Regions from separate parts of the Bacillus basilensis genome, predicted to be linked through region 3. Evidence: riboswitches for the same ligand, from Rfam matches in the RefSeq annotation. Region 3 holds a riboswitch; each other region holds the start of a gene.
The links. Region 3 has a riboswitch for lysine ahead of ACQVV1_RS09910 (amino acid permease). Riboswitches for the same ligand answer to the same signal wherever they lie in the genome.

Region 1: it holds a riboswitch for lysine, as region 3 does, so the genes downstream of both, ACQVV1_RS22510 (amino acid permease) here and ACQVV1_RS09910 (amino acid permease) in region 3, are expected to answer to the same signal.
Region 2: it holds a riboswitch for lysine, as region 3 does, so the genes downstream of both, ACQVV1_RS17620 (aspartate kinase) here and ACQVV1_RS09910 (amino acid permease) in region 3, are expected to answer to the same signal.

The regions. Positions count from the first base shown of each region.
Region 1 covers NZ_JBNTQO010000015.1:43,292-53,998, forward strand. Annotated here, with positions in the region: gene ACQVV1_RS22470 (peptidoglycan D,D-transpeptidase FtsI family protein) at 1-127, shown strand, start outside; gene lepB (signal peptidase I) at 210-731, shown strand; gene ACQVV1_RS22480 (CmcI family methyltransferase) at 765-1,397, opposite strand; gene ACQVV1_RS22485 (NUDIX hydrolase) at 1,591-2,121, shown strand; gene ACQVV1_RS22490 (class I SAM-dependent methyltransferase) at 2,248-3,009, opposite strand; gene ACQVV1_RS22495 (MerR family transcriptional regulator) at 3,395-4,168, shown strand; gene ACQVV1_RS22500 (DNA alkylation repair protein) at 4,335-5,105, opposite strand; gene ACQVV1_RS22505 (iron-sulfur cluster biosynthesis family protein) at 5,139-5,444, opposite strand; gene ACQVV1_RS22510 (amino acid permease) at 5,559-7,025, opposite strand; lysine riboswitch at 7,138-7,330, opposite strand; gene ACQVV1_RS22515 (GNAT family N-acetyltransferase) at 7,715-8,164, shown strand; gene ACQVV1_RS22520 (sulfite exporter TauE/SafE family protein) at 8,204-9,106, opposite strand; gene ACQVV1_RS22525 (VOC family protein) at 9,313-10,110, shown strand; gene ACQVV1_RS22530 (aminoglycoside phosphotransferase family protein) at 10,125-10,707, shown strand, end outside.
Region 2 covers NZ_JBNTQO010000009.1:11,128-21,834, reverse strand. Annotated here, with positions in the region: gene ACQVV1_RS17665 (hypothetical protein) at 1-82, shown strand, start outside; partial or broken gene ACQVV1_RS17660 (hypothetical protein) at 102-379, opposite strand; gene ACQVV1_RS17655 (MFS transporter) at 408-1,670, opposite strand; gene ACQVV1_RS17650 (S-layer homology domain-containing protein) at 1,867-3,246, opposite strand; gene ACQVV1_RS17645 (N-acetylmuramoyl-L-alanine amidase) at 3,501-4,745, opposite strand; gene ACQVV1_RS17640 (8-oxo-dGTP diphosphatase) at 4,915-5,400, shown strand; gene ACQVV1_RS17635 (YndJ family protein) at 5,428-7,053, opposite strand; gene ACQVV1_RS17630 (DUF4166 domain-containing protein) at 7,059-7,664, opposite strand; gene ACQVV1_RS17625 (DoxX-like family protein) at 7,668-8,576, opposite strand; lysine riboswitch at 8,768-8,954, shown strand; gene ACQVV1_RS17620 (aspartate kinase) at 9,154-10,383, shown strand.
Region 3 covers NZ_JBNTQO010000004.1:103,186-113,892, forward strand. Annotated here, with positions in the region: gene ACQVV1_RS09905 (ABC transporter permease) at 1-542, opposite strand, end outside; gene ACQVV1_RS09910 (amino acid permease) at 603-2,027, opposite strand; lysine riboswitch at 2,174-2,361, opposite strand; gene racE (glutamate racemase) at 2,562-3,392, shown strand; gene ACQVV1_RS09920 (DUF3626 domain-containing protein) at 3,493-4,578, shown strand; gene gapN (NADP-dependent glyceraldehyde-3-phosphate dehydrogenase) at 4,656-6,095, opposite strand; gene ACQVV1_RS09930 (ABC transporter ATP-binding protein) at 6,686-8,446, shown strand; gene ACQVV1_RS09935 (ABC transporter ATP-binding protein) at 8,443-10,443, shown strand.

The DNA.
Region 1 (10,707 bases), on a different contig from region 3:
AAATGATGACAAATCAGGAATTAATTCCGCGATTGGTAAAGAGATTTTGGATGCGTATTTTGAATTGAAAACGAAAAGATCGGGTGGAAATCCAGTCCCAGTAGAGCAGCCGAACAAGGCCCAGTAAAAATAATATCACTGCATTGAGACATATGGTGCAGTGATATATTTTTTGATTTAAAAAGCATTTGAATAAGGTGGGAATGGATATGAAACAGGAGATTAAGAGAGGTTGGGGGAAATACATACTCTTCGTGTTTGTTTTGGTAGTAGCCTATCATTCTTTTACTTTATGTAAAGTGGAAGGGAAATCGATGCAACCGACTTTATATGAAGAAGACTACGTATTTGTAAATAAAGCAGCCGTACATTTTTCTAATTTAGAGCACGGGGAAATTGTCATTATAAAGGAAGAGGATGAGTCGAAATATTATGTAAAACGAGTAATAGGACTTCCTGGCGACGTAATTAACATAACGAATGGATCCGTATATGTGAATGATAAAAAGCAAGAAGAACCATATACAAATAAAGATTTATTCAATAATACACAAGTGTTTTATAACTTTCAAAAAACAAAAATCCCGCCAAATAAGTTATTTGTAATGGGAGATAATCGTGAACTTAGTAGAGATAGTCGAAATGGCTTAGGCTATATTGAAGAAGATAATATAATAGGAAAAGTGGAATTTGTTTATTATCCTTTTTCAAAAATGAAGATCATAGAATAAGTGGGGATTTATAAAACCCCACTTATTCAAGTTTTACTTTATCTTCTTTAAAAAACCTTTTGGATTAAATGATATGAAAAACTTATGTTTAGATTCATCGATTATGAAATTGTTATTTGTAGCTAAAAACTCTTCAACAGCTTCCATTGGGCCAGGACCCCAATCGGGAGAAACAGGATTTCCATTAATAGATGTATCTTCTACAATAATATAACTGCCAGCTGTAACAACAGATTTATAAAGTAAAAGTTCTTTTGCTACATGATCTTTACTATGATCTGAATCTAAAATAACTAAAATTACATCATTAGGTTTACGCATACTTAATATTGTTTGCACAGCGGTTACTGAAACAGAAGAAGCTGTTAAATACGTAATGCGATCATGGGATGGACGATTTGGTTGAGGGAATATATCAAGAGTAAGAACGTGGCCTTTTCCAATTAAATCTAATATAGAAGCTAAATACAATGCGCTACCACCATAACAAGTGCCACATTCAATAATTAAATCGGGTTTTAATTCGTAAATAATTTCTTGATACAAAAAAAGATCAGAGGGAAGTTTGAGAATAGGGACCCCAAGCCAATGAGTATCATATAACCAGACTCGACTGTCGTAATATTGTTTTAAAAATTCGCTGCTTATGTTATCGATTTTGAACACTCCTTTCTGAAACGAAAGTTGTACAATATATTATGTAAGATATGATTATAAGGAGAATGATTTTTAATAAAATTGAGCAAAATACCTCATTAAAAACCAATTGTTTGTATAATAAAAAAATCTTTATTCACCAAGTCTAATCAAAATGCAGTTTAAATCTGTAGATGAGAGGAAAAGGGAAGGAAATGAACGTATGTATAAGTACACAATTTGTTTCATTAGAAAGGGAAATAAAATACTCTTACTAAATAGAAATAAAAAGCCGAATATGGGAATGTGGAATGGCGTTGGTGGGAAAATTGAAGACAATGAAACACCATATGAAGGAATAATTAGAGAAACGCTTGAGGAAACAGGCATAGATCTTCCAAGTGTAACGTATAAAGGGAATGTGATTTTTAAAAGTAAGGATGAGCCTCGGGATAGTGAAGGAATGTATGTATTCCTTGCTGACCTGCCAGCTGGAGTACATATAGACACGCCAGTAAGTACAGCCGAAGGATTATTGGAATGGAAAGAAATTGATTGGATATTAGATTGTGATAATAGAGGGGTAGTTAGCAATTTACCAAAATACTTACCAATAGCATTAAATGAGGAAAACAAGTTAGAGCATATATTCACATATGATAACCGGAATATTATTAATTATACAACTGCATGTTTGAAGGAAGATGATGTAAACAAAAGGTATATAAAAAGATCACTTTCATACTCTAATTGATAAAATATTTTAAAGAGCAATCAGTATTTTTATGCTGATTGCTCTCATTATATATGTGAGGTGATGATATGTTCCAGAAATACAATTCATTGGTCATAATCGTCATATGTACGATGTTTCTTTTTGTTAGCTACGAATCGCCTTTATGATAAATCGATGTTGCTTCACATCAAAATATCCTTTTTGCAAGATGATTTCATGTATACGATATAGTTCCTTATAATACCTTTCGACAGTAAAATCAGGAATTTGCCACGGAATTGCTTTTAAATAATAGACGATAGCGCCAATATCATAAAAACGTTGAAAAGGAAACTCTTCTTTTGCTTCTAAAATAGTAAATCCATTTTCCTGTAGTTCATTACATGCCGCTTCAAGCGACCAACTTGCAAATTCACTATTTAGTGGTGTGTCAAACTGTTCATTAAGTTCAGCGCAATCGAGACCACCAACTTGTTGTGTAAGGAAAATTCCATTAGGAGAGAGAATTCTGTTTACCTCAGAAGCAGAATAGGATTCATGTTGATTCATAATGAAATCAAACTGTTCATTTTGAAATGGTAAAGCAGTATCATCGGTCACTTCTACAACAGTAACCCCTAAAGGCTCTAATTTGTTTCGAGCAATTGGCACATTTGGAGCATAACCTTCAGTAGCATAAATAGTTGATGGGAACGGTTGTAACATAGATAAAAACTCTCCGCCGCCAGTACCCATATCGAGCATTGATTCTGCACGCTGCATAAGCTGGAAAGCAGTACTGCCGTATGACCATGATAAAGGCTCGCTCTTCATTCGGCCAGTTTCTGAAATAAAGGAAAAATCCCAGCCGCTAAAATGTGTATTTGCACTTTCTAATAAAGTTAAAAATAATGGATCACGTTTCATAATTATGTCCTCCTATTTTTCAATGAATGATATGATGAGAAAGGAAAAAGGGAGGACCTCTTATGAAAGAGAAGCGGTTTTACGTTTCGTGTTCGAATAGATTCATATAAAGTTACTCCTTGTGAGAATGGTTATTTATATATTCGGGATAAGTAAGTGAAAGTCCTTTGAACTTATGAGGGAAGGTCGTTGTTTGAAAACTGCCATTCATGCTGTTCAATAATCGGGCCATTAAATGGAATAAAACTTATTGAATGAAACGGGATAATGCAATACATATTGATTACATGCACTTCAATATTTTTGAATTTTCTTAAATTCTCTCTTGAACCTCTAGTTACTTTAGGTTTTATAATGAATCTATACTTTTAATAGGGGGATTTAGATGAATAAGGATAAAAAGTTTTCTATTGGAGAATTCTCAGGGAAAACGGGAATACCAATTCCTACTTTGCATTACTATGATGAAATCGGGTTGTTACAACCAGAAAAGAATCCTTCTTCAGGGCACCGCATTTATAAGTATCACGATATTATAACCTTACAAAAAATTTTAAGTCTAAAATTTCTAGGCTATAGTCTAGATAAAGTCGCTAATTTGTTACACGAATCAAGTTTTGGTGTTGATTTGAATGAAAGTTTGTCTCTCCATTTGCAAGTGTTAGAAAGAGAACACGAACAAATTGAGCAATCAATGCAAGCAATTAAAAGAGTAATGAAGTTAGTCGAAGAGGAAGAAGAAGTAGATAGTACTGTATTGTTTAGTCTTATTTACGGTAGGAATACAGAACATACACACAAAGAATGGATGGACCGCCATAAGTTAACAGATATCGTGGAAGAATTATCAAAGAAACGAGAAGAAGATAAAGTTGCCTTAGATAAAACGTTTATTCAATTGTCTAAAAAGGTTAAACAATTATATGGTAAACCAGTCGAGGATTCGAAAGTACAAGAGATGGTTAAGGCATATATAGGAGGGTCTTTTTCATTTCTTAGTGAAGATTTGATACAAAAGTTAGCTAATACTAGTGTGGAAGAACTGGATATGCAAGAACTTGAAAATATGATACCTTCGCCTTTCGTAGAAGATGAACAAAAGTGGCTTAATCAAGCGATGGAATATTATATGAAGCAAGTAGAAATGGAAGAGGGATAGATTTTATGAGCAATTGTAGGTGGCTTAGCTTCATCGAAATAATGCAATAGACCTTTCATTGAAGAAGGGGAATATTGGGGGGGAGTTACGTTTGTTATTGCTTTATTCAAAAGAAAGAAACGCTTATGCTTCATTTTTGAAGTATAAGCGTTTTTGTTTAAAATACTTAAAAAGAAAAATCTTTTGGCAAAGTATCATTTTTAATAACCGTTCGTAACCCATGTTTTATAATCCAAGGGTTAACAGGATGCTGTTTGTCGCGTAATTGCTGCAACCATTGAAAAACAAGTTCTTTATCTTCTTTCGTAATATCATTAATATGATTAGCTACTGATTTTTGAACATATTTAGAAGGGTCATTCATTAAAGGTTCAAGAAGCTGTAAATTGTACTTAAAGTCACCTTTCAGAGCTCCTATTTTTTTAGCCCAAGGAAGCCTTGGTCTTGTACCTTCAGAAACTAATCTTCTAATGTGGCTGTTTTCGTCATGAAGCCACTGTTGTAGTATGTCTAGCGTGTCTTCATGGTATGTTTCAAGAAAAGGCCGAATGGTATATTCAGCAGTATTCCTTTTTGTTATTTCATACATGGCGTTGAATGAGGTTTCAAAATCGTTAAGTCCATATTTTTCAACGTATTTTGCGATAGGCATGTACATATATCCGTTTGTAAATGTGCCTACTTCTGTTGTATTTTCTGGTCCCAAAGTTCTCAGTAATATATGTATTGCTTCATTAAAATCTTTTTGTAAAGCATTGTGTAATTCATCTGCCAATACTTCAATACGCTGCTTTAACTCTAAATTTTCAACTTTACATGTTACGGAAGATACAAAGTTTCTTTTAGAGAAAGTAGGATCGTGTTTACAAATAGAATCAGCCATTTTTTCTGCTAATTCTTCGTTAAACAAAAATTTTAGCGGAACATATTTACTCATTTTTTCACCTCGGTGGTCAGTTAAAAGCAATTTTTATTTTTTAATCGACAATCCATAAACTAAAGTCTCACTTGGAGTCGTAATACTAAAACCAGTCGTCTTATAATCAAGTTTCACCGTATCACCAGTGTAATCTTTCGTGAATGAATCCATTTGTACAATAAAATCAGCATCTTCATATACAACATCATCTGCAACATATGTATCCCAAATTAAATCGACATCAACGAAAATACTACAAGAGTTTGTCATTGTTCCTCTAATACGAATAATCTTTTTGTCTTCACGTTCTAGACTATGTATAGCTGCTTTTGCTTCATCAGTAATGCGAATGTTCATGGTATCCCAACCTTTATTTATATTTCCTTTATTATTGCAAAAACAAGAGCAATAGGGAAGTAAAGAGGTTTGTAACAAAAAAACGAGCAAACAAATTTGTTTGCTCGTTTCATTTTATTTTAGTTCACATTTATCAAGTGGAATGACTTTTGTTTTCTTCGTAAATTTATATCCTAACCATAGTACTAAGAAGAGTGGTAAACCGATGTAAGAAACGAGTACACCGTTCCAATCGATTGATTCGCCCATAAATGCGCCGTAGTTTTGACCTAAAATTACGATGACACAAAGTGCAAATGCAAAGATTGGACCGAACGGGAACCATTTTGCTCTATATGGTAAGTCTTTTAAATCTTTTCCTTGTGCGATATATGCTTTACGGAAGCGATAATGACTAATTGCAATGCCGACCCATGCGATAAAGCCAGACATTCCTGATGCGTTTAATAACCAAATGTATACAACACCGTCACCGAATAAAGAAGCAATGAAAGCGATACTACCGACAATTGATGTTACGATTAATGCGTTAACAGGTACACCGCGGCTATCTAATTTACCAAGAAACTTTGGTGCTTTCCCTTGGCGAGCTAAATCCCAAAGCATACGAGTTGATGCATACATACCAGAGTTACCAGCAGAAAGTACTGCCGTTAAAATAACAGCGTTCATAACAGAAGCAGCAAAGGCAACGCCCGCTTTTTCAAAAATAAGTGTAAATGGACTTACTGTTACATCACTTGCGGCAAGACTTTCAGTTGTATAAGGAATTAATAAACCGATAACGAGAATCGCAAGGATATAGAATAAAAGAATACGCCAAAAGATCGAACGAATTGCTTTCGGAATATTACGTTCTGGATCAGAAGTTTCACCAGCAGCTACCCCAAGTAATTCAGTTCCTTGGAATGAGAAACCAGCTGCCATAAATACACCGATAATTGCCATGATGCCGCCGTTAAATGGTGCATCTGCAACTGTGAAGTTTTTAAAGCCAACAGTCTCGCCGCCCATAATTCCGAAAATCATCATAAAACCGACAATTAAAAAGATAATAATAGTAACTACTTTAATAAGTGCGAACCAATATTCAGATTCACCAAACCCTTTAACAGATAAGTAGTTTAAAAGGAAAATAATAGCTAAACATAATCCGCTCCAAATGAGGGAAGGGGTATCTGGGAACCAAAATTTCATAATTAATGTTACAGCCGCTAGTTCAGCAGCTATCGTAATTGCCCAGTTATACCAATAGTTCCATCCAAGTGCAAAGCCAAGTGATGGATCAACAAATTTTGTTGCATACGTACTAAAAGATCCAGTAACAGGCATGTAAGCTGCGAGTTCAGCTAAGCTTGTCATTAAAAAGTAAACCATAATTCCAATTGCGGCGTATGCAACTAATGCACCACCAGGTCCAGCTGTGTGGATCACACCACCACTGGCAAGAAATAGTCCGGTACCAATCGTACCACCGAGAGAAATCATCGTAAGGTGCCGTGATTTTAAACTACGTTTTAATTCACCTTTTCCATTTGTAGTTTCTGTTTTAGAGGTAGTTTGATTCGTTGCGCTATTCATGTTCAACACTCCTTTTCTTGTAAGATAGGAAGGAGCGGGGGAGAAAAATACAAAAAACCGCCAAAGGAATTTGGCGGAACGTTTCACAAATAACCACCCCATCATATCCTTCCGTTAAGATAGCACCCCACGTTTACACGGTAATTTGTAAACGTGACAGTTCTGTTCCTTTCGGAGACAGCCCCAGCTCATATTTCCAGAGAAGAAATATAAACTTCGGCAACTTTTCCTTTCAAACGGAGTCAGATGACATTCTCTGTGTCTCGACCGTTTTACTCTTAAAAGTCGCAACCTCTACCTCATCGGATTGATGAGGATTTATATATTGCTAAGATTTTTAATATATGGCAATTGTAATGAGTTTCTGAATATATTGCAAGATATTTTGTTAGGAAAAGTCAAAAAATATCGGTTATTGTATAGGAAACGCTTGCAAAACTCCACCCGAACCTACTATTATGTAGCAATAAGCAAAGAAAAAATTGTTATACAAATGTTTCGCAAAAAATATTGAAAAACCCTTTAAAATTAAAAGAAAATTCAGAAAATATAATTCGACATAACTATCAAAAGAGGATTATTCCTTAAATTCGTTTCAAAGAATAAGTATAAATCCGATAAATAAAATGAATATTCTTTTTATTTCTGATAAAATTGAGGTATTGTTTAATTGAAAAGGGGAAATCAATATGAAATTAGAAACAGAAAGGCTCTATATAGTGCCGTGCACAGAAGAGAGTATTCACGTTGCTAACGAGCAAGGATATAATAGTGGTCCACATATTGTAGGGCATGTAGAAAATGTAAAACAAAATAAGGATTTATTACCGTGGGGGGCGTGGTATGTCATTCGAAAAGAAGATGACATCGTTCTAGGTGATATAGGGTTTAAAGGGAAACCAAATGAGGGACATACAGTAGAAATTGGTTACGGGTTTATTGAGAAATATTGGAATGAAGGGTATGCGACAGAAGCTGTAAGAGAACTAATAAATTGGACTTTTCAAACAGGACAGGTAGAAACAATTATTGCGGAGACACTTCTTGAAAATGAAAGCTCGATTCGTGTATTAGAGAAATTACATATGAAAAGAATTGGCACTACAGAAACAATGATTAATTGGAGAATGGAAAAATGAAAAATACCGCTCGAAGTATATCGGGCGGTATTTTTATCATTATGGAAGCATTTGTTTTTGATCATTCGGATATTTGGCTGTGGATGCGTTAGAACGATTGGAATGATTGCGAACAGCAATGAAAATAGAAATAATAACGACAAGGCCAACTGCCACGTAAGAAAGTGAAATAATAGTCGGATCCACTTTAAATGTAGTGAGCAGTGTACGAATGTTTGTAAAGATAATAAGGCCACCAACTAATACGCCAAGTAAATGTGCTGGAACGATGCGTACTAACCATGCAGCAATTGGAGCTGCGACAATACCGCCAAGCATTAACGCAAATACCCAAACCCAGCTTACTTGTTCCCAGCCAAGTGAAATGAAAAATCCGATTGTTGCAGCAAGTGAAACAGGAAATTCACTCGTATCTACAGATCCGATAACTTTTCTAGCCTCATTTCCTCTTGCTAAAAGTACAGGTGTCGTAATCGGTCCCCAGCCACCGCCACCAGTTGAATCAACAAATCCAGCAAATAAGCCAAGCGGAACAAGTTGTTTAGCAGACATACGTTTCTTTGAAGTGACAATTTGTTTTTGAATAATGAATCGTAATAAAATATAAACCCCTAAAGTAAATAAAAATACGGAAATGTACGGTTTAATGACATCGCCAGGTAAATTACTTAAAAAACATGCCCCAATAAATGCGCCAACTGCTCCTGGCAATGTAAGCCTGGAAACGGTATATTTATCAACGTTTCCAAATTTGATATGAGATGCACCAGAAGCGGCGGTTGTAACAACTTCAGCTAAATGAACAGATGCGGAAGCGACAGCCGGTGCGATACCAAACATTAATAATAGTGAGGTAGATGTTACCCCATACGCCATTCCAAGCGCTCCGTCGATCAATTGAGCGAAAAATCCAATAATAGCAAAGACAATTAATTTCTGCATAAAAAATCCCCCTGTAATAGTAAATGAAAAAGGCACTTTTCCCGTGTGAGAAAAGTGCCTTTGGTTTTTCCAATCAGCAATATTGAAATTTGTTTCATTATAATACACATTAATCGTATAAATCAACTGGGTTTTAAAGTTTTTTGAATTGAACGAAAGAAAAATAAAATATACAATAAAAGGATGGAGAGAAAGGGGAGAAAGACATGTTACTATTTGATCATCTCGTTCACGCAGTTCATGGCACACCGGAGGAAGCGGCAAAACAAATGCAGAAACTTGGATTTCATACTGTATTAGGCGGAGAGCATACGAACTGGGGTACTTGGAATAGTTTAAGTTATTTTGATTTATCATACATAGAATTTCTGGCAGTTCAACATGAAGAAAAAGCGAAAGAAGCAGAAAATCCATTAGTACAAGAAACAGTGGTGAAATTACAAAATGGAGAAGGAATGCTACAACTCGCAATTCGAACAGATGCCATTGAAGAATTAGCAGTGAAATTTAGTCAGCATGGTTTACATACGATAGGGCCATTTGAAGGGAAGCGTGTGAGAAAAGATGGCAGACTTTTAGAATGGAAAATGTTATTTGTAAAGCAAGAAGAGAACAGACCGAAATTACCTTTCTTTATACAGTGGAATGAAACAGATGAAGAAAGAAGAAATGATTTACATAAAATAGGAACGATCACTGAACATAAAAACAAAGTGCAACAAATTGAAACAATTCATTATGCAGTGAAAAATGTTAGAGAAACGGTGCGGAAATGGAAAGAAGTAATGGAGCTAACTGCAAGCTCAGTCGTAAAAAGTGAAGAGTGGAATGCTGAATGCCAAAGTGTATCATTCGGTGACATTAAAGTACAGTTTTGTGAACCAATTGGAGAAGGGGTAGTACTAGAATGTTTGAAGAATCATGGCGAATATCCATTTGCAGTGGAGTTTAAAGGGGAAAATAAACGAGAGCATGAAGTGTTAGGTAGTTTGTACATATATTAATAGAGGTGAACGTTGTGGAAGAAATGCTTAGAGAGATAGAGAGAAAACTAGAATGGCCTCGTATTGTAAAGTGTACAGCTATTTCAAAAGGTTTTTCACATGAAGATAAATATAAAATTGAATTAAAGAATCGAGAAACATATTTTGTAAAAGTATGTGATGCGGTTAATTCTGAACGCAAACAAGAAGAATATACGTATATGAAACAATTAGAGTTATTACATATTCCAACGCCCAAATTAATTCATTTCATAAAACTTGAGAAATTAAATAAATGCGTTCAAGTATTTGAATGGGGCCAAGGTATAAATGGTGAAGAGAGCTTAAGTAAGCTATCGGAGGAAGAACAGTATAATGCAGGAAGAAAAGCTGGAGAAGTATTAAAGCGAATCCACTCAATTGAAAGAGGAAGTGCAAGTAATAAATGGGAAACATCTAGATGGAATAAGTACGAAAGATACATAGAGGCATTAGCAGATTACGAGGTGAACTTTCTGGATTTGAAGCCTGTATTAACCTTTGTAGAAAATCATAAAGATTTATTGAAAAATCGTCCAATCACATTTTTACACGATGACTTCCATCCAGCAAATAGTA
Region 2 (10,707 bases), on a different contig from region 3:
AGAAAAGGATTTCTCTTACAACGGTCATCCGGTAAATGAGGGGAAACAAATGAAAGAAACATTTGTGTTTAATGAAGAGTAAGCCCTAATTTGATTAGGGCTTACTCTTCATTTACAAAACCAGATTGAATTGCTTCTGTCACTTCTTTTGTGATGTCCAGTTTTGTTACATCGGTGCTAATTTTCTTATGCCAAATATGCACGGAAGGCTTTTCGTTACAAAATGTTTTATTAATACTAGTTGGTTATATGCTAGCTTATTTTCTCTATGGGTAGCAATATAGACTGTGAAATTTTTTGCTTCAAAGATCTTTTCCTGCAAAGTATATTGGTTGTCTAATTCCTTTGCGACTATATCTTTCAAATCTTCTATAATCATATAAATCGTTCCCCCTCCTCTTATATCATCAATCAAATCTTCGAATACTCGGCACACATAATGCTACTCCAATTGTTACAAGTACTAAAATAGCTAGTGTTATAATCGTTATCTCGCCACCTATTACATTTGCTAACCAGCCAACAACTACATATCCTAATGGTAATAAAGCAAAAGATCCTAACATATCAAGGCTTGCTACCCTCCCAAAGGCTTCTTCTGGCACAAGCTCTTGTAAACTTGTTTCCCAAATGAGTCCAAATACCATCATACCGAACCCTTCAATTGCCATTAATCCAATTAAAACAGGTGCCCAAGCAATAAACGGCATTATTAGAAGTGCGCAACCACTTATTAAAACACCACCATAAGCAAGTAATCCTCGCTTACTCCACCGTTCCCTCCCGCCAAATATTAGCGCGGCAATTACAGCTCCAACACCAGAAGATGCGATTCCTAGTCCATATACGTATGCTTCAAAATGATGATGAACATTAAATAGCCATGGAATTAATACGACGATAATTCCTGCATAACAAATATTTATGAAAGAAAAGACTAAAATTGTAATCCATAGCCACGGATGACTTTTTAAAACGAAAACCCCTTCCATAAACTCTTGTTTGTAAACAATCTTACTCTTTTCAATAGGTTTTACTTTTTTAAACTTTATTTCTCTTAAAAATAGTAAACAGAAAAATGATAGCAAATACGTTACTGCATCCAGTCCAAACCCTATTCCGGCAGAGGCAACTGAAACGATCAAGCCTCCAAGGGCCGGTCCAATTAGTCGTATGCCTTGATTACTCATTTGAGTTAATGCATTAGCTGCATTTCGAATTTCCGGTACAAATACTTTCGCTCTTACGGCCGCATACGCTGGCTGAAATATGCCTTCCATAAGCCCATATAATGCTACGAGTACATATAGAAGTGGGATTGTTAAAACATCCATAAATATAAGTATTGCAAGTAATAGCATTAATATGCAGCGAATGATATCTGTAAATAACATTACTTTCACCCGATCAATCCGATCTACGACTAATCCAGCAAACGGTAATGCAAGAATATTAGGAAGCATGTACATTGCCATAGTCATGCCCATTACAACTGTTGAACCAGTTAATGAATATACAACAATTGGCAGTATGACCATAGTTATTGAACTACCTAAAGTCGAGAGTAATTGTCCAATCCATAAAAACTTAAAGTGTGGTGATACTTTAACTGGTAATAATAATTTACCGATATAACTTAAACTTTTCTCTGTTGGTATTTCTCCTTGCATATATCTCTCCTCTTTTCAAATTAAGTTAACACTAAAATTAAAACAGAAAATTCAATCTTTAATACTTTTAATTATATATGAAACGGTTTAATGATTGGTAAAAACATAAAAAAAGAAACTCATAATGAATCTAAAAATATTACATGTTAAATATAAATAAAAAAGGTGTTTTCATAAGTGAAAACACCTTTTTTATTTATATTTTTAAGTTCTTCTTCAATGTCCAATACTTTTCTTGAGTATTTTCAAATGAAAATTCTACAAAGCCGTTTGGATCTTCGCGATATACATTTACTTTCTTACCATTTTCTAATTTTCCAACTTCATTTTGTGTAATATTTGGTACACTCTTAATTGTATAGCCAAATGGATATGGTACTTGATAGTAAGAACCTACTAATTGAATAGTAGCTGTTGCACCTTTTGCATAATCTTTATATGGAATCGCTTCACCTAGTGCATTTACATTTAATGTATTAGGGTTTTTCGATAATCGTTTTACATTTTGATAATCTTTCTTGTTAAACGGTTTAATACGCTCCATAATATTAGCGATTTTACCAGCCCATTCTTTATCTGTTGCATACTTAACATTCATAGCAGGTAACGTGTAACCATTGAAATGATTAGCACCTTCTTCTAAGTAGTTCTTTCTTACATAATCAGCATTGTACGAAATACTATGCCCGTAAGACGGTAGATATTTCGCATAGCCAAATGGATCCCAATCAAATGCCTTTAGTCCAAATAGATTATGTTTACGATATGCAATTTCTGATTTCCCGTATCCAGATTCTAAGATTGCATGTGCAGCTAAGTATAATGCGCTCACACCGTACTCATTTTGTGCTTGAATAAAATCTTTTCCAGTTCCAATAAGAGGACTGTCAGGATGCCATTTTTCAATAAAATTATCAATCTCTTGTGCTGTTATATTAGATGGTAACGTTATATCTAGATTGATATACGATGCCATAGCATTAAATAAAAATTGTGCATATTCTTCACGTGTTAAAACACTAGTTGGATTAAATGCACCTGCTCCGTTACCTGCTGTAATGCCGTTAGATTCTAATGCACTAACTGCATCATTTGCCCAATGCGTGCTTGGTACATCATTAAACGTATGTTGAGCCTTTATTTTAAACTTAAAAGCATTCTGTATAATTACTGCCATCTCAGCACGAGTTAACGACTCTTTCGGCCTAAATGTCCCTTTACCATCACCTACGAAAATCCCCATATCTGTCAATGCCAAGATTTCTTTTGGGAACATCGTCGTTCCTGCGCTAATATCAGAGTATGGATTTTTATAATCGCTTTTTGCTTCTGGTTTTAATACGCGATACATTAATGCTGCTACTTGCTCACGAGTTACAACATCTCCGAACCCGAATTTACCATTATCGTACCCTGCAATAACCCCTTTTGACGTTAAATCAGTAATCGCTTCAAATGACCAATGATTTTTCGGAACGTCTGGAAATTCTTTTGTAGATGCAAACGAAGTTGCTGGAGCCATCACTACTTGAAGTGCGACTGTCACTGCTAACACATTAGAAATAACTTTTTTCATAAATTTTTTAACACGTTATGTATATGCTTGTCCCGTGTTAACTTGCCTCCCTTTATCGTATAATTTTCCCTATTAAACTAACAAACTCTTAAATAGTCAACAGTAAAAGTATACGTGATAAAAATAAACTAATCTACCATTATTTTATTCATAATCAGCATAATACGATATATCTTTTTATTCCGATACAAAATTACATAAACTCACAAAAAAGCCCACCTCTATGTAGACGATGGGCTTAGCAATCAGCATTGTTATTTAGCTAAACGATATTTTGCAACATCGAAACCTTTCCACTCATAATAATCTAAAATCCCAGCATAAACTGCCTCAGCAGCAATTTGTCTTCCTGATTCAGTAGCTAATTTACCATTATCTATATTATTATCAATAAAAGCAAGCTCTGTTAAAACTGCTGGTACTGTATTATTATTTACTACATAAAGTGAGTGATTGTCTTTTATATTTCTATCTCTTGTATGTAGTGCTTCTACTACTCGTGTTTGAATTTTCTTCGCTAATACTTCACTATCCTTTTCAATCTGTGTCTCTTCTCCACGCTTGGATTTTTTATAATAATATGTTTCCGTTCCATGACCATTATGATTTTCAGAAGAATTTGCATGAATGCTTACAAATATATCTGCATTGTTCTCTTGACCAAATTTCACTCGATTCGCAAGAGATTCATTTTTGTTACTTCCTGGATTTCCGTTCTCTTCACGTGTTAACAAAGGTCTTAAAGGTGTATTTTTTTCTAGCAACTTCTGTAATCTTAAAGATGTATCAAATACAATTTTACTTTCCTCTACACCTTGCCCTGGATTCCCTGGATCAAATCCTCCATGACCAGGATCAATAATAACTACCTTTTCTAATAAAGGGTTACCTATTTTAAGGGAATCTGCATTTTTAATAAATTGAGCGGCTTCTGCTTTAGTTAGAATTTTTTTAGGTTCCCATTTATCACCAGTACCAACAGAGATTCCTAATTCAACTAGGATGTTAGCTTTTTCTTTACCCCAGTTTAATGTTTCTAAATCTTTGAATTTAGTTGCTGGAGTACCGTTTACTTTAGACTCTAATTTGTAAGCTTCTACAATAAGAGATGCCATTGAAACGCGGTCGATTTTTCCATCTGGCTCAAATCCATTGCCTGTACCTTTAACAACACCAGCTTTTTCTACTGCTGCGATTATTGGAGTAGCCCAATGTTTTTGAGAATCAGCGTAGGATGGTTTAGCATTTGTATCGATTGGTAAGTTTAAGATTTTAGCCATCATTGTAGCGGCTTCTGCACGAGTGATTTCTTTTCCTGGCTCAAACATTCCTTTATCATTACCCGTAACTGCACCCTTATCTACTAAATAGTAAATAGAATCTTCTGCCCAATGTTTAGCTGGGACATCTGGAAATTTTTTTGTTTGTGCGAAACTACTAGATGAATAAGATAATATACTAACTGCAATTATTCCTGCTGCAATTATTCTATTTTTCATAGAACATATTCCCCTCTCAAGTACAATGTATTTATATAACAGACTAATTATAGTTCTGAAAATTAGTAATAGTCAATTGAAATTTGTATAATTTTGTATTATTATTGTATTTTTTGTCATAAGTAACTATAGTTAAAAACTATAAGGTTTTATAAGAGGAGAGATTCATATGAGCAAGAATTGGAAAGATATAGAACACCGTATGTATACAATGAGTATGATTCAGCGAAATAACGACGTATTGCTAATACAGCGCCCCAATCATCTAGGCTTCCCTGGTTACATCGCTCCTGGCGGTAAAGTGGATTTTCCAGAAAGTATCGTTCAAGCTGCTAAGCGAGAAGTAGAAGAAGAAACTGGATTACTTGTTTCAAATTTAATTTTTAAGGGATTAGATGAATACGTAAACCCGAAAGAAAATGTTCGATATATGGTATTTAACTATTGGACAGATTCAGTTGAAGGTGAACTCCTTTTGAATCCTCCTGAAGGCGAATTATTATGGGTACCAATCGATACAGCACTAAATCTCCCTATGCAAGATTGGTTTAAAGAAAGATTTCCATTATTTTTTGAAAAAGGTACGTTTGAAATTCAACGTGTTTGGGACAATGACTTAGATAAACAAGTTGCTATGACCATTACCCATACATAAAAAGCTTGGAATCTCTCCAAGTTTTTCTTACTTCTCCTCTAATCTCTTAATCTCATAATCAATTTCTAAAAACTTGATTCCGAATATCCACATTTTATGGTTAGCTTCTAATATTTGATTTGCGCCCTCTTTAATAATAAATGTCTCTGCTAACGGTAAACGGATTGTAAAGTAGCGAGTGTGTAAATAAATCCCCTCATCTCCCTTACCATTTCTTCTCAGCTTACTAGTAATAATTAAATCATTACTCCTATTACATAATTTCAAAACCCCCGTCATATTCGAATATGGTAAAGGTAATCCGATATTCATATACGTCTCATTCTTATATGTATGTTTTGAGTAAAGAGCTGCAAAAATAGACTCTCCTGCTTCATTTTTTCTTAGCCAAGCCCTTACATTCTCTCTTCCATCCTTCTCATCTATTACCCCTAGGATAGAACCATGCATCGTTTCCCACTTGTCGCCCATTCCTAAATGTATTTGTCCTACACGCTTACTCATTTTCTCATAACAAAATGCAAAGGGGCGAAACCAACGAGTCCATTTAATATGCGCTTGTAACTCATACTCTTTTGTATTTTCATAAAAACGAATAATACTTACAGGAATCTTGTCCGTGTCAAATGCCTCACTATGAAAATCCTTCATATTATCAACTAAACCTGTGTATTCCTTACTTTCTACTAAATTTCTACTATGTAAAAACACCTCACCAATTTTCACATTTCCTCTTAACCTGCTCATTGGTTTCCCGTAGTATTTATAATTCGGAGCACTCTTTTCAATCATCCAGCCGACAAATGCCGGTAATGCTACTCCAATTCCGTTAACAACACCGTGAATCCAAACCATTTGAGCAATTGTAATCGTCATTACATGTTTCAAATTCCCATACGAGTATATAAGTGAAAACATAATTGTTACCATGAGTGTACTAGACGATATGACTAGGAGGATTTTTGCGCTGATAGCATTAAATTTCGTGCGCCAAACATAAATCCCATACCCATAAATCGCACATAAATATAGGCACACTGCAAAAAACTCAAATACCCTTGAGTATGTAATTCCAATCGCAACTGTCATAGGTGAAATGACAATGATAGACATAATCGCATCATATACTTTACTGCTCTTTTCTCTCTTCCGCCCTATTAAACCAGCTGATAATGGCAATAGAAACGCCGAATAATGAAAGTGTGCAGCTGTGAGTAAAACAATGTCAGAAGTAAACTGCATAATCGAAATCTTTGCTACAGAAGCAAAAAACCAGAAACCACCTAAAAACAAATAAATAAACGCACTATCGATAGCTGTCTCTTCTAACGGTTTACATCCTCTTTCTAGTAATCTATTTATACCAAATAACGCAACAATTCCTGTGTATACAAACCAAAGTAGCGCAAAGAAAAAGTGATTTGTTACGAAAGCCAGCATTGCACTAATTGCTGCGATTGGATATAAAATCGATACAAATTTATAAAAGAGTACATACGATCCATTTCTTATTTTCTTATCAATAATGCAAAATGACATCGGTATAAATAACAAAATAGATAATAAAATAATTGCTTCAACTGGGTTTACATTTGACCACTCACATATTAGAAAAATAATATAACAAGCAAGCCCGACTATTATATTTTTCATATCATTTATTTCCTTTCCACAAATGTTCCCTTATATGAAAATAGCGAACCCATTAACGGATTTCTTACTTGAACATGAATTCGAAAACATTGTAATTCGTCATCATAACTTTCAACAATTTTTGCCTCCCCATATAAAAGTTTCGGTAAAGAGATTTTTCTTCCAAACATACAAAACCATTGTTTCTTCGAAGAAATATGCATTGCCCCTAACTCATCAATATGAAAATTTAATGTAGAGACGAGTATATGTGGTTCACCAAAATAATCTACAATTTCATTTTCATCAATTTTCATTACCGCATTAAAATATCTTTTCTTATTATGAAAATAAAAAGTACGATTCCACCGCACAAGTTCATGTCCATGTTCATCACGCTCAGCGGTATTATGTATTGTAAATGGCACTTCCTTACCTCTCTCAGAGAAAAACATTCGAAACTTCGATGCAATTTTTAATATTAATTTTACGAAAAAAGAACCACCGTAAATTTCATCCATCTTTCCTTCTCCAGTAAAGCTATTTTCTTCTGTAATCTCATAGCGTTTCTGTAATTTCGGATGAAGTTTTTTATAAGAATCTCCTAATAGTTTTTCATAAATATTAGCCATACACTATCCCTTTCTCTTCCTCTTGCAATTTTTTGCACTTGGTAAATCAAAACTATTTATATAACCGACAATCGATAACCCCATTAGTAGAACGTTTAATGTAATTGGATTAAACGGCTCTGTAAAGCTTGCGATATTCGTAAAGCCTGCCACTAGCGTTAAGGCTATTAACATAAAAATATGTACTATAAATACTTTTCGTTTTGGAAATGGTAACAGCCATATGATACCAAAAATAATTTCTAGTATTCCAATTATTTTAAGTACAAAAATACTATGTGAAGTTGAACCAATCATCACAGAGAGCATTTTTACTTCTTCTGAATGAGTAAACACTAGTTTCGGCACTATTCCTTGATACATCCATACAAATGCAAATAAAAAACATACGATCCAATATGTCATCGTTCTTCTCATTAGCAACCTAGGATGCAGTCCTTTTTCTAACCATATTTTTAAAGCATCAAAACTCCAAGCAGTCGCCCAGCCTAATAACGGTCGAAAAATACATGAATCTATTACATTCCCTAGACGACCATACCTAGTATCATAATCATATTGCGTCTCAAAATGAATGTATTTTTTACGCGGTGTATACTTCCAATAACCACGTCCAATTTGTATAAGTGATAATTGATTGTCTGTCCAAAATTTTAAAGAAGAAATTCTTTCACCTGTTTCTTTTCTTATTTCACCTATCGATTCCCCTTCCCCAGCTATTTCAAGTCCAAATCCGATTTTTGTTTTATATAAAAACTTCTGTGGTTCTCCTTCTTTTTTCTCTAAATATGAAATTTCAGTAAAGCGAGCATCCCATTCTGTATGTAAATCTGGTTCTTGCGTATACTCCCATAATTTCTCCATTGTTGTTTTCATTTCTGCCGAAACATAAATAGGCTTTTTCCTCTGCATTCTTCCACCTCCAATGGACTATAATGTTAATGTACATGTAATAAATTTATTTTGCTACATTTTTCACAAACTTTCTCAGTAATAGAAAGAATTTTTAAAATATATATAAAACACTTGATTCCACGAAAAATTTAAATTATTATAAAACAAATGTTACCAACAACTTCATAAATCAAACACTCTCGCCTAAAACGTGAGATAGAGGTTGCGATACTTATGAGTATTCTAATGGAGACACAGAGATGTCTAGGAAATTAGATGAAAGGAAGTATTGCCGAAATCGATACATTTCTCTGCATATATCGATTGGGGCTGTTTTCGAATAGAAACAGAACTGTCATATGTACAGACGTGTACGTATGAAGAGCTATCTACAAAAAAGAGCTATCATTTTTATGGTATTCCTTTTTTGGCGGTTTTTTTATTAGCTCCGTTTTCTGTTTCCCTTTTCCTGTAACAGCACCATCCTCACTTATTTGAGATGGTGTTTTTTGTTTTTCTCTGGTAACTACAGGAATATTGGGATTTATATATGTCCTAATCTATTCTTAAAAATGGATGAAAGAAGGAATTCGTAATGGAAATGATTGTACAAAAATTTGGTGGCACTTCTGTCGGAAGCGTTGAGCGCATTCAACATGTAGCAAATTTAATTATTGAAGAATATGAACGAGGACATAGTATCGTCACTGTCGTTTCGGCAATGGGAAAAAGTACAGATGAACTTGTAGCACTTGCTAACGCTATTACAGAAAATCCGAGTAAACGCGAAATGGATATGCTTCTATCAACAGGAGAGCAAGTGACTATTTCATTATTAACGATGGCATTACAAGCAAAAGGTTATAACGCGATTTCATTAACAGGATGGCAAGCTGGTATTACGACAGAATCTGTACATAGTAGTGCACGGATTACTGAAATTAATACGGATCGAATTCAGTCTTATCTTACTAAAGGCACGATTGTTATTGTAGCTGGTTTCCAAGGAGTCAGTGAAGATTTTGAAATTACAACGCTTGGACGAGGTGGTTCTGATACAACTGCTGTTGCATTAGCTGCTGCACTGAACGCAAAAAAATGTGATATTTACACAGATGTGACCGGCGTATATACGACGGATCCACGAGTTGTAAAAGATGCTTATAAATTAGATGAAATTTCTTATGACGAAATGTTAGAACTTGCAAACCTCGGTGCTGGTGTATTACACCCGCGTGCTGTTGAGTTTGCTAAAAATCATAATGTCATTTTAGAAGTTCGCTCAAGTATGGAACAAGAAAATGGAACAATTGTAAAAGGAGAATGTAACATGGAACAACAATCAATCGTTAAAGGTATTGCATTTGAAGATAATATTACACGTATCACAGTGAAAGGATTGGAACAAGGCTCGCTTTCAACTGTTTTCTCTACATTAGCAGCGGCACATATTAATGTAGATATCATCATTCAAAGTATTACAAATGAAGGAACTGTTCATCTCTCCTTCTCCATCCACTCTAATGATTTAAGAGAGACTTTAGAAGTATTGGAACAAAACAAAGAGGCACTTCACTATGAATCAGTAGAATATGAAAATCATTTAGCAAAAGTATCAATTGTAGGATCTGGTATGGTCTCTAATCCTGGTGTTGCTGCGAATATGTTCACTACTTTAAAAGAAGAAGATATTCATATTAAAATGGTAAGTACATCAGAAATTAAAGTGTCTGTCGTTATTGATCGCCTTCACTTAGTAACAGGTGTCGAGGCGCTGCACCAATCATTTATGGCGAAAATTGAGCCTTTAGTGCAGATGAGTTAATTTCCACTCGTAAAACTTAAAACAAATTATATGAATCTAGTTCCTTCCTATATAAATAAAAATAGAATAGGAATGTTTTGCGAGAAAGTCAAAATTGTTCTATCGAATAACAACTACAGTATCAAATTTTTAAAACTACTTGAACATAATAACATTTACGAAATAAAGTTCATGCGTACCTCAATAGCAGAAGATTTTTGAAGTGTTGTTCGTTAACAAGATATTATATACTTATACCCGAAAACACCTTGTCACATTTTCCTACACTGTGACAAGGTGTTTTTTGTTTAGAAGAGATTTTAGTATAATTATGAGGATAATTAT
Region 3 (10,707 bases):
TAAAACAGCATGTAAATAATGAGGGCGTTACAAGCAATACGAATAATTAACCATATGCTTTTTTCATGACTATCACGCCATATCCAATGTATGTATATGTTCCAAGCTTTCGTAATCATTAAAACGATAAAGATTGTACATAAGAAAGGCACAGTTAATTGTAATGATTGCAGTGCAAGCGGAACGAGAATAAGGAACGTAAATAATAATGGGAAAAGCTGAATGATGTAATTATATAGAAGAGATTTTTTGAAATAAGAAGTTAATTTCTCTTCTAATGCAAGCAAATAAACAGCATCAGGCTTTTGGATAAATGTACGTATTGGGGTTCTTGATATAACCACGGTTAGGACGATTGTAATAAGCAATAAGGATACTCCTGTAGTAGGAGTTGCCTTAAGAAACTTTGCGTAATAGTAAGCACCTATACAGGAAACAAAGATGAAGCTATATAGTAAACCGTTAATCATACGTGCAAAGTATGTAATGATATTTTGAATATATTGTTGGAAGCGACTGCTCCATAGCGATTCGATTGACATGTTTTTCACCTCTTTGTTCTATTATATATGTTTTACAAAAGAAAAAACGAGCAAATTGCGTTATGCAACTTGCCCGTTTTTCTTTTCGTTATTTTTTTTCTGATCACGATTCATTAATGGATAGAAGGCAAAACCGATTACGAATAAACCAATTCCAAGAAGGAACGTTTTAATATCGGAGGCCCCCGTTTTAATAACCCATAGTGCGTAACAAAGTGCAATAACGGCGACTATGCCATCTGTAATTCTTGCTCGCATTTCATTTTTATACGTTTCACCAGTTGCGACTAGTTTTAACTGGAAGATTGGTGAAACTAGATATGGAATGAGATAGGCCAGTGTTGATACGGTAATAACGAATGTATAAGCTTCCGCAATGGTTCCTGATAATGTTGAGAATAGGAACACTTGCGACATAATGTTTGTTAAGCGTAATGAATAAATTGGACTTCCTTTTTTATTTGTTTTTGTGAAGAAGGAAGGGAAGAAACCTTCTTTTGCTGCTTGATAAGGTACTTCTGAGCTTAATAAAATCCAGCCTAAGATCGAACCGAATAGGGAAGTAAGAGCAAGTAATGCCATCAGTTTCCCGCCGCCATGACCCATTGCAGCATTTAGTGCATCTGCTAATGGACGTTCTGAAGCTTGTAATTTATCAACGTGAAGTACACCCATTGTTAAAATTGTAATTCCTAAGTAAATCGCAACTGTAATAAGTAATCCTGCAACTGTTGCACGTTTTACTGTTTTTGGAGAAACAGCACGGTTTGATAAAAGAACCGCTGATTCAATTCCGATAAATGCCCAAAGTGTTGTAAGAGCAGCTAAGTTTACTTGTGAAAGAAGACCGTGTGATACACCTGATTTATCAATCATCGGTGTGTACCATTGTCCAAACTTAGAAGCTTCGAATGCAAATAACGTAACGACGATGAATAAAAGGAATCCAGTTACTTTCGTTGTTGTTGCTAAGAAGTTTAGTTTTCCAGCTCCGCTTACACCGTTTGTTAATATAATATGAGTTCCCCAAAGTAAGATGGAACAAATCGTAAATGTAATTAGTTTTCCGACTTCTATGTTAAAAGAACCGATTGAAAATAGTAGTCGTGTATCTTTCATAATTGGGAAGAAGAGTGATAAATATCCCGCGAAAGATGTAATAATGGCAACATTACTTGCCCAGTTTGCAACCCAATATCCCCATACCATACTGAAACCAGCCATTTTTTTCTTTTTTGGTGTTGAGAATAAAGCATATGCATGACTTTGTGGTCCTGTCGTTAAATCAGGACGACGAATTGCTAAATTACCGAAAACAAGAGCTAGCATTAAAACACCAAACCCTGTTGTTAACCAAGCTAAAGTGACACCGAGAGGGCTTGCTGTTTGTGCCAACGTACTTGGCACCATGAAAATCCCAGCGCCAACCATGTTACCGACAACGAAAGCTGTTAGTACCCAAAAGCCCCATTTTTTTTGTTGCATAGAAAATACCTCCAAAGTTAGTATAACCAAGTCAAGCGAGGAGATATGTATGTCTTCTTAGTAGAGAAGAGAAGTCCCAAACAAAACAAAAAAAGCACGTAATCTGCCGCTACATGCTTTCTATCTTATAAGAAACCCACGACATACCTCTCGATAGCTCTCCACAAACGAAACGTTTCGTTTGTGACAGTTCTGCACTTATTAAATGCAGACCCAGCAAGCGTGCATGGTGGACACGGGCTTACTTCGGCAATCATTCCTTTCTCATTCCTTCATCAATGCCACTACATCTCCTGAAATGATACTCTTAATGATTGCAACCTCTACCTCACCGAGATACGAATGAGGATTTAAATATTAAATTAACGTCTTTAAGAGTAACAAATGAATTTTTATACGTCAATGGATATATTAATAATCAGATTATAGAGAAGAGTTTGTGATTAAAAGGGAGAGGGATTATTATGTAATATTGAATTTTCATAATATAATAAATGTTATTGACGCTAGAAGATTGAAAAGGGGATGAAGTATATGTCTGTATGTCATAAACATTCAGTGATAGGTGTGTTAGATTCGGGAGTTGGGGGATTAACAGTTGCGAGCGAAATTATAAGACAATTGCCTAAAGAGAGCATTTATTATCTTGGTGATAATGAGCGTTGTCCGTATGGGCCAAGAAGTGTAGAAGAGGTACAATCTTTCGTATTTGAAATGGTTGAGTTCCTCAAACAATTTCCGTTAAAAGCTCTAGTGGTAGCATGTAATACTGCTGCAGCAGCTGCATTGACTGCGCTGCAAGAAGCACTGTCCATTCCGGTTATTGGCGTTATACATCCGGGAGCAAGAGCGGCAATTAAAGTGACAAAGAAAGGGGAAATCGGAGTAATTGGAACTGTAGGTACGATACAGTCTAATATGTACGAAAAAGCATTGCACGAGCTTGATACATATTTGGAAGTACATAGTCACGCGTGCCCGACTTTAGCTACAGTTGTAGAAAATCAATTAGAAGATATTGCATATGTAACGCAGCAAGTGAAACAAGCTTTACTGCCATTAACGAAAGAAGATATAGATACGTTAATTCTTGGATGTACGCATTATCCACTTTTAGAGTCCTATATAAAAAAGGAACTAGGGGAAGATGTAACGATTATTAGTTCCGCAGAAGAAACAGCGATAGAGTTAAGCACAATTTTACAGCACAAAGGAATCCTGTCTGATAACCTGAATCCGAAGCATCGCTTTTTTACAACAGGCTCTGCCTTATCATTTGAACAGATTGCTGAGCGCTGGCTAGGGTATCAAATTTCTGTAGAATGTGTGAATTTACCTATAAAAAAGGCTCGTATCTATAACTAGGATTTGTTAAAGTGCTTTTTGTTCAATTTGTATAAGAAGGAAAAAATGCACCTTTAATTGAAAGGATTAAGGTCATTTCAATTAAAGGAGAGGTTTGATTATGGATTTATCAAGGTCTCAATTATTTGCTTTAGAGTATATTTCAAAATATGCAGAGAACGAAAAACGCGGGGCTAAAGCAACAATTAATCATATACTTAAAATGTCTAATATTACAGATGAAATGTTTGAAGAAGCTGTTGTTAATTTAAAATCTCATGCAAGGATTGCTTTACACTTTCATCCAGACAGACTAGATTCGAATATGAAAAATATTGCTGAAGCACTGCTTGAGCAAGGCATATATAAAAGTCAGTTTGAAACATTGCTATCTAACGGAAGCGTATCTGCTTATCCTGGCGGTGAACGTGACCTTTGGGAAAAGAGAATATTTGGAGGAGCATATCAACTTGAGGGTGTAACGAATGATCAACGGCCAAAGTATGGAGCGCTAAATTTGATGTTACATCCAGATGGGCCTGCTCCGCGTTTTGGGTCATGTTACTTTCTCTTATCTCCAAAAGTTTCTTATCGCTCTACATATACGTATTTAGATTCGCATCAAGATCCAAAAGAAAAGGGGACTTATGAAGAGTTTGATATGATTTTAGCTGCTCTTTTGGAAGAGACATTCGTAAGAGAGTTTGCAATTGGGGAAGGGAATTTGAATCCAACAAGATTCATTAATCATTTACTGGCTAATCTGGAAAGGCCGTTAATAGATTCAGCAGACAAAGAGCCAGCCCGTAATCTTAATCATTATATTGAAGCGCAAGTTCATGGAGATATTTCTCTTAAAGAAGACGTGGAAGCGCTTGTTGCGGATCCTTCATTTAAGGGTACGGATGTAGGAAGAACTTTAGAAGAAATTTGCCTGAAGTATTCTATTGATTTGTATTGGCACATGGGCTTTATACTTATGGTAGACGAAATTCCAATGGATTTTAGAGGTTCAAAAATGCCATCTTTAGCAAGACGCATTGCACGGAATAATTGTATCGATGCAAATATAATTGGCTCTGCTGTAGTGGATTTGAAACAAAATCCATTATCTTGGAGTGATCGTGGAACTTATGAGGAAGTGCTTCAGGAATTAAAATTATTATGGCATGTTTTAGTTCGGTTTGGGAAACCAAATCAGAAGTAGAACTACATACTCTGTTTTTTGAAGTATGTATACAAAAAGAAGCTGATCTAAAACTAGATCAGCTTCTACATATAAGATTAAACGAAGTTTAATACAGTTACTTTTTCGCGTGTCATAGACTCAAGGCTCTTACGAATACCTTGTGCGCCCATACCTGAACCTTTTACACCGATGAATGGGAAGTGGTCAGGGCCGCGCTCTGTGCGTCCGTTAATTTGAACAGAACCAGTTTCGATTTTGTTAGCAATTGCAAATGCTTTGTTAATGTCTTTAGTGAAGACACTTGCTTGCAGGCCGAACTCTGATTTGTTAGCAATTTCAATTGCTTGTTCATCTGAAGAAACACGGATGATTGGAAGGATTGGGCCGAATGGCTCTTCCCAAGCAACTTTCATTTCTTCTGTTACGTGGTCGATTAATGTTGGGTAAATTAAATTACGCTCACGTTTGTTACCGATAACGATCGTTGCACCTTTTTCAACAGCGTCGTCAACTAAACCTTGAACGAAGTCAGCAGATTTGTCGTCGATTAATGGAACGATTGTGCTGTCTTGTTCTGGAGATCCAACTGATAGATCAGCTACTTGCGCTTTTAATAAGCTAACAAGCTCGTCCGCTACGTTTTCGTGTACAAGTACACGTTTAATAGCTGTACAACGTTGACCAGAGTAAGAGAATGCACCGCTTACGATATGGTTTGCAGCGTCTTGTAAGTCAGCATCTTCACGAACGATACCAGGGTCTTTACCACCAAGTTCTAATACAAGTGGAATCATTGAAGCTTTTTTCGCTAAATGTTTACCTGTGTTTGTACCACCTGTGAACGATACCATATTGATGCCTTCGTGTTCTACTAAGTAGTCACCAATTACAGAACCACGTCCTGTCGCTACGTTTACAAGACCTTTTGGAAGGCCAGCTTTATGAAGTGCTTCAACCATTTTAATACCGCTAATTGCACCTTGAGTTGCTGGTTTAAAAATAACAGCGTTACCCATAATTAATGCTGGTGCAAGTTTTGCAGCAGATAAGTTTACTGGGTAGTTAAATGGTGCGATTGCTAATACAACACCAAGTGGTGCACGTTGGATGATCGCAAGTTTAGATTTCGTTCCGCCAGGGAAGCTATCGCCCATCATGCTTTCTCCGTGCATATGTAAAGCTTCTTCGATTGTGTAACGAATAAAGTCAGCTGTACGAACAACTTCTTTCTTCGCATCTTTATATCCTTTACCGACTTCTTTCATAATGATATCGGCAATTTCATCTTGCATATTTACGAGCTCATCAGCCCATTTATATAAATACTTTGCGCGATCTTGTAGAGAAGCTTCCGCCCATGATTTTTGAGCTTCTTTTGCAGATGCAATTGCTTCATCTACTTCTCCGCGAGTAATTGCTTGTACTTGTCCAATTACTTCGTGTAAGTATGGAGATGGAATTTCAATTGTCTCTCCTGAAGAGCTTTCTCTCCATTCTCCGTTTAAATAAAATTTGTACGTATTGCTAGTTGTCATGATTAGTCCTCCTAAAATAGCAACTTGTAAGAGTGAGTATAAGGTGATTGTAGGGGGTTTGATAACATTTTTCAAATGAAATGTTTGTGAAAACGATTTCTTATTCTTTTTTTATTTTGTATGCCCTTTCTTACAGAAGATTCCCTTATTTCAAAATGGTGTATCATATATTTTTGTTTAATGTGTGAAAAAACAATTGACAGAATACTCAATAAAGTTGTAAGATTATAAATGGAAAATAAATGAAGGGGGTGTGCGTAATGATTGTAATCGTAAATGTAAAGGGCTTAGCTCTGTTAAATGGCAGAAAACATTTATATCATTACGCAACCCGTGCGGATATATAGGGCATCTTTGTCTTATAAAAAGCGTACGTTGCGTATATCGTAACGTACGCTTTTTATGCATTTTTGTGCATATCGTCAAGCGACGGTATGCTTTTTTTTGTTTATTTTCCATGTTACTATATAAAATTTTGGAAGGTGGAAAAATGTGATGAGATTGTATGGGTTACGAAATGTAAATGTGATGGGTCTGGATAGCGGATAAAGAAATGAGATTGAAACGAGAACGAGAAGGGAGAGGTTACATTGTTATCAGTATTACTAAAGTTAAAATGGTTTTTTCAAGAGCATTGGAAGAGATATAGTATCGCCATTGGAGCTCTTTTAATTGTGAATATAGTTGAGGTTATTCCCCCGAAAGTGTTAGGGGTTACGATTGATAATATAAAAACAGGAACGTTAACGAAAGAAGCAATTATGCAGTCTATTCTTATTTTAATAGGGGTTACAATCGTTGGATATGGTCTTACTTTTGTGTGGCAACATCAATTGTTTGGCGGAGCATTCGTACTTGAGAAAACGATGCGTTCTAAGTTTATGGGGCATTTACTTAAGATGACGCCAACATTTTATCAAAAAAATCGTACTGGTGATTTAATGGCGAGAGCGACAAACGATTTAAAAGCAATCGCTATGACAGCTGGTTTCGGTATATTAACGCTCGTTGATTCTAGTTTATATATGCTTACGATTGTCTTTATGATGGGATTTACAATTAGTTGGGAGCTTACATTTGCGGCACTTATACCGCTTCCGATTATGGCGTATGCAATGAATATATATGGAAAGAAATTGCATGAAAGATTTACAGTTGCGCAAGATGCGTTCGGTGATATGAACGATAAAGTACTAGAGTCAATAGCTGGTGTGCGCGTGATTCGTGCATACGTACAAGAAAATGCAGATCAAGAAAGATTTCATCATTTAGGAGATGACGTCTACGAAAAAAATATGAAGGTAGCTAGAATTGATGCACTATTCCAACCAACTGTGAAAATGCTTGTTGGCCTTAGTTATTTAATTGGTTTAGTGTACGGCGCATATCTTGTATTTCAATCAAAGGTGACACTTGGCGAACTTGTTTCCTTTAACGTGTATTTAGGGATGATGATTTGGCCGATGTTTGCAATTGGCGAATTAATTAATGTTATGCAAAGAGGAAATGCTTCATTAGATCGTGTGAATGAAACGTTAGCGTATGAACCAGATGTGAAAAATCCCGAAAATCCAAAGCTTGTACAAGAGCCGGATTATATTCAGTTTGATGACGTTACCTTTTCATATCCTTCATCAACTGAAACAAATTTAAAGAAGGTTTCGTTTACATTAAAACAAGGGGAAACACTTGGGGTTGTTGGAAAAACAGGAAGCGGAAAAACGACACTCGTACGTCAGCTTCTTCGCCAATATCCGCTTGGAGATGGGGATATTGCAGTCTCTGATGTGACGTTAGATAAAATAACGAATGAAAATGTACTTGGATGGATTGGTTATGTACCGCAGGAGCATATTTTGTTCTCTAAAACAGCGAAGGAAAATATTTTGTTTGGGAACAGGGAAGCGACGGAAGAAGAGCTTGAGAAAGCAATTGAAATTGCGGCGTTTAAAAAGGATTTAGAGTTTTTACCAGAAGGGTTAGAAACGCTCGTTGGAGAGAAAGGTGTTTCTTTATCAGGAGGGCAAAAACAAAGGATCTCGATTGCGCGAGCTGTTATTCAAAATCCAGAAATTTTAATTTTGGATGATTCTTTATCAGCTGTTGATGCTCGTACAGAAGCAGCGATTATCGAAAATATAAGAACAGAAAGAAGCGGAAAAACGACGATTATTACGACGCACCGTTTATCAGCCGTACAGCATGCGGATTGGATTCTGGTTATGGATGAAGGTGAAGTAATAGAAGAGGGTACGCATGATCAGCTTATCAAAAGCGGAGGCTGGTATGCGGAGCAGTTTGAAAGACAACAAGGTGAAAGTGAAAGTGCAGATAGTGGGGTGAAAATATGAGCGTTTCAAAACGATTGTTTCAATATGCGATGAAAGTGAAAGGAACGATTTTTGCAGCGATGCTAATGTTATTTATTTTCGTCATAGCAGAGCTTGCTGGTCCTTTCGTCGCGAAAACGATGATTGACGATCATATCGTTGGAATAGAGAAACCTTGGTATGAAACAGAAAAGAGTGAAGAGGCTGTTTCGTATAATGGCACCTTTTATAAGCGAAGCGATCGCTTTGAAGAAGGGGAGAAAAAAGGAAAAGAAGTACGCGTGATGCAGGTCGGTTTTCAATATTATTTTGTACCGAATAAAGTGAATGTTGAAGGATCACGTACTGTAAAAGGTGATATGATTACCGTTCAAAATGGTAAGGCAGTGCAAGTGTATAAAGCGAAAGCATTAACGAAAGAAGAAGTATTTGCGTTTTATAAACCAGAAATAAACCGTTTATTATTACTTGGTGGTGGCTATTTTGCTTTATTAGTAGTCGTGTCATTGTTTGCATATGGAAAGCAGTTCTTCTTGCAGAAGGCAGCGAACAAAATTATTCAAATTATGAGGGAAGATGTGTTTTCTCATATTCAAACGTTGCCGATTCGTTATTTCGATCATTTACCAGCAGGGAAAATTGTGTCGCGTGTAACGAATGATACGGAAGCCATTCGTGATTTATATGTAACGGTGCTGGCAACATTCGTTTCTAGTATCATCTATATTATTGGGATATTCGCTGCGCTATTTTTACTCGATGTAAAGTTGGCAACGTTATGTTTACTCATCATCCCAATTTTAATTGTTTGGGCTATTTTATATAGAAAGTATGCGTCTGTATACAATCATAAAATGCGTTCACGTTTATCAGATATTAACGGAACAGTGAATGAATCCATTCAAGGGATGCCGATTATTCAAGCGTTCCGTCAAGAGCGTGAAACGAAAAAAGAGTTTGAAGAATTAAATGGCGATTATTTTAAGTATCAAAATAAAATTTTGAATTTAAATGCCGCAACTTCGCATAACTTAGTGTCTGTATTAAGAAATATCGCTTTCACAGGTGTGATTTGGTATTTTGGTGGTGCTTCATTAAGTGCTACAGGCGTCATTTCTCTAGGGATACTGTATGCGTTCGTTGATTATTTAACACGATTGTTCTCACCAATTACAAATATGGTAAATCAGCTTGCTAACTTAGAACAATCGCGTGTTGCATCAGAACGTGTTTTTGAATTGTTAGAGGAAAAAGGGGAAGCGGTAGAAGAGGAACGTATGCCTCGCTTACAAGGGAACGTGAAATTTGATAATGTGTCGTTTTCTTATAATGGAAAAGATGAAGTGTTAAAAAATATTTCTTTTGAAGCGAAACAAGGCGAGACAGTGGCACTTGTCGGTCATACTGGATCAGGAAAAAGTTCCATTATGAATGTACTCTTTCAGTTTTATGAGTTTGAAAAAGGAAAGCTTACAATTGACGGTCACGACGTAAAAGAGATGCCAAAACAAGCAACTCGTGAACATATGGGAATCGTATTGCAAGATCCGTTTTTATTTAGCGGGACAGTAGCATCTAATGTTAGCTTAGAGAATGAAAAAATTTCAAAAGAGCGTATTGTAAAAGCATTGCGTGACGTTGGTGCTGAAAGATTTGCGAACAATATAAATGAAGAAATTACAGAAAAGGGAAGCACACTTTCTACTGGAGAACGTCAGCTTATTTCTTTTGCTAGGGCACTTGCTTTTGATCCAGCCATTTTAATTTTAGATGAAGCGACATCTAGTATTGATACAGAGACAGAAGCGATGATTCAACAAGCACTAGAAGTTGTGAAAAAAGGAAGAACGACATTTATTATTGCTCACCGACTTTCAACAATTAAAAGTGCAGATCAAATTATTGTGCTTGATAGAGGGACCATTTTGGAAAAAGGTTCTCATGATGAACTAATGAAAAAGCGCGGGCGTTATTACGATATGTACAAAACGCAAATGGAAGGAAATCAGAGCGCTTAATATGCACGGGGGGAGAACTTGCGATTTTCGCAAGTTCTTTTTATATGGGCGAATAGATCGATTCTTCGATAAATCATAATGGTTAAATAAGAAGTATTGTTTTACCTTTTTCTCTATAAATGCTATATTAAAAAATGTTACTTATTTTTTGTATGTAGCATTATTTTTCCCTTTTGTTTGATTATGAAGAAAAAGGATAAACTAAATAAGAACATTTTCATTGAAAAATTGTTCAAGATTGCATACAATCAATATAGTTTTTAA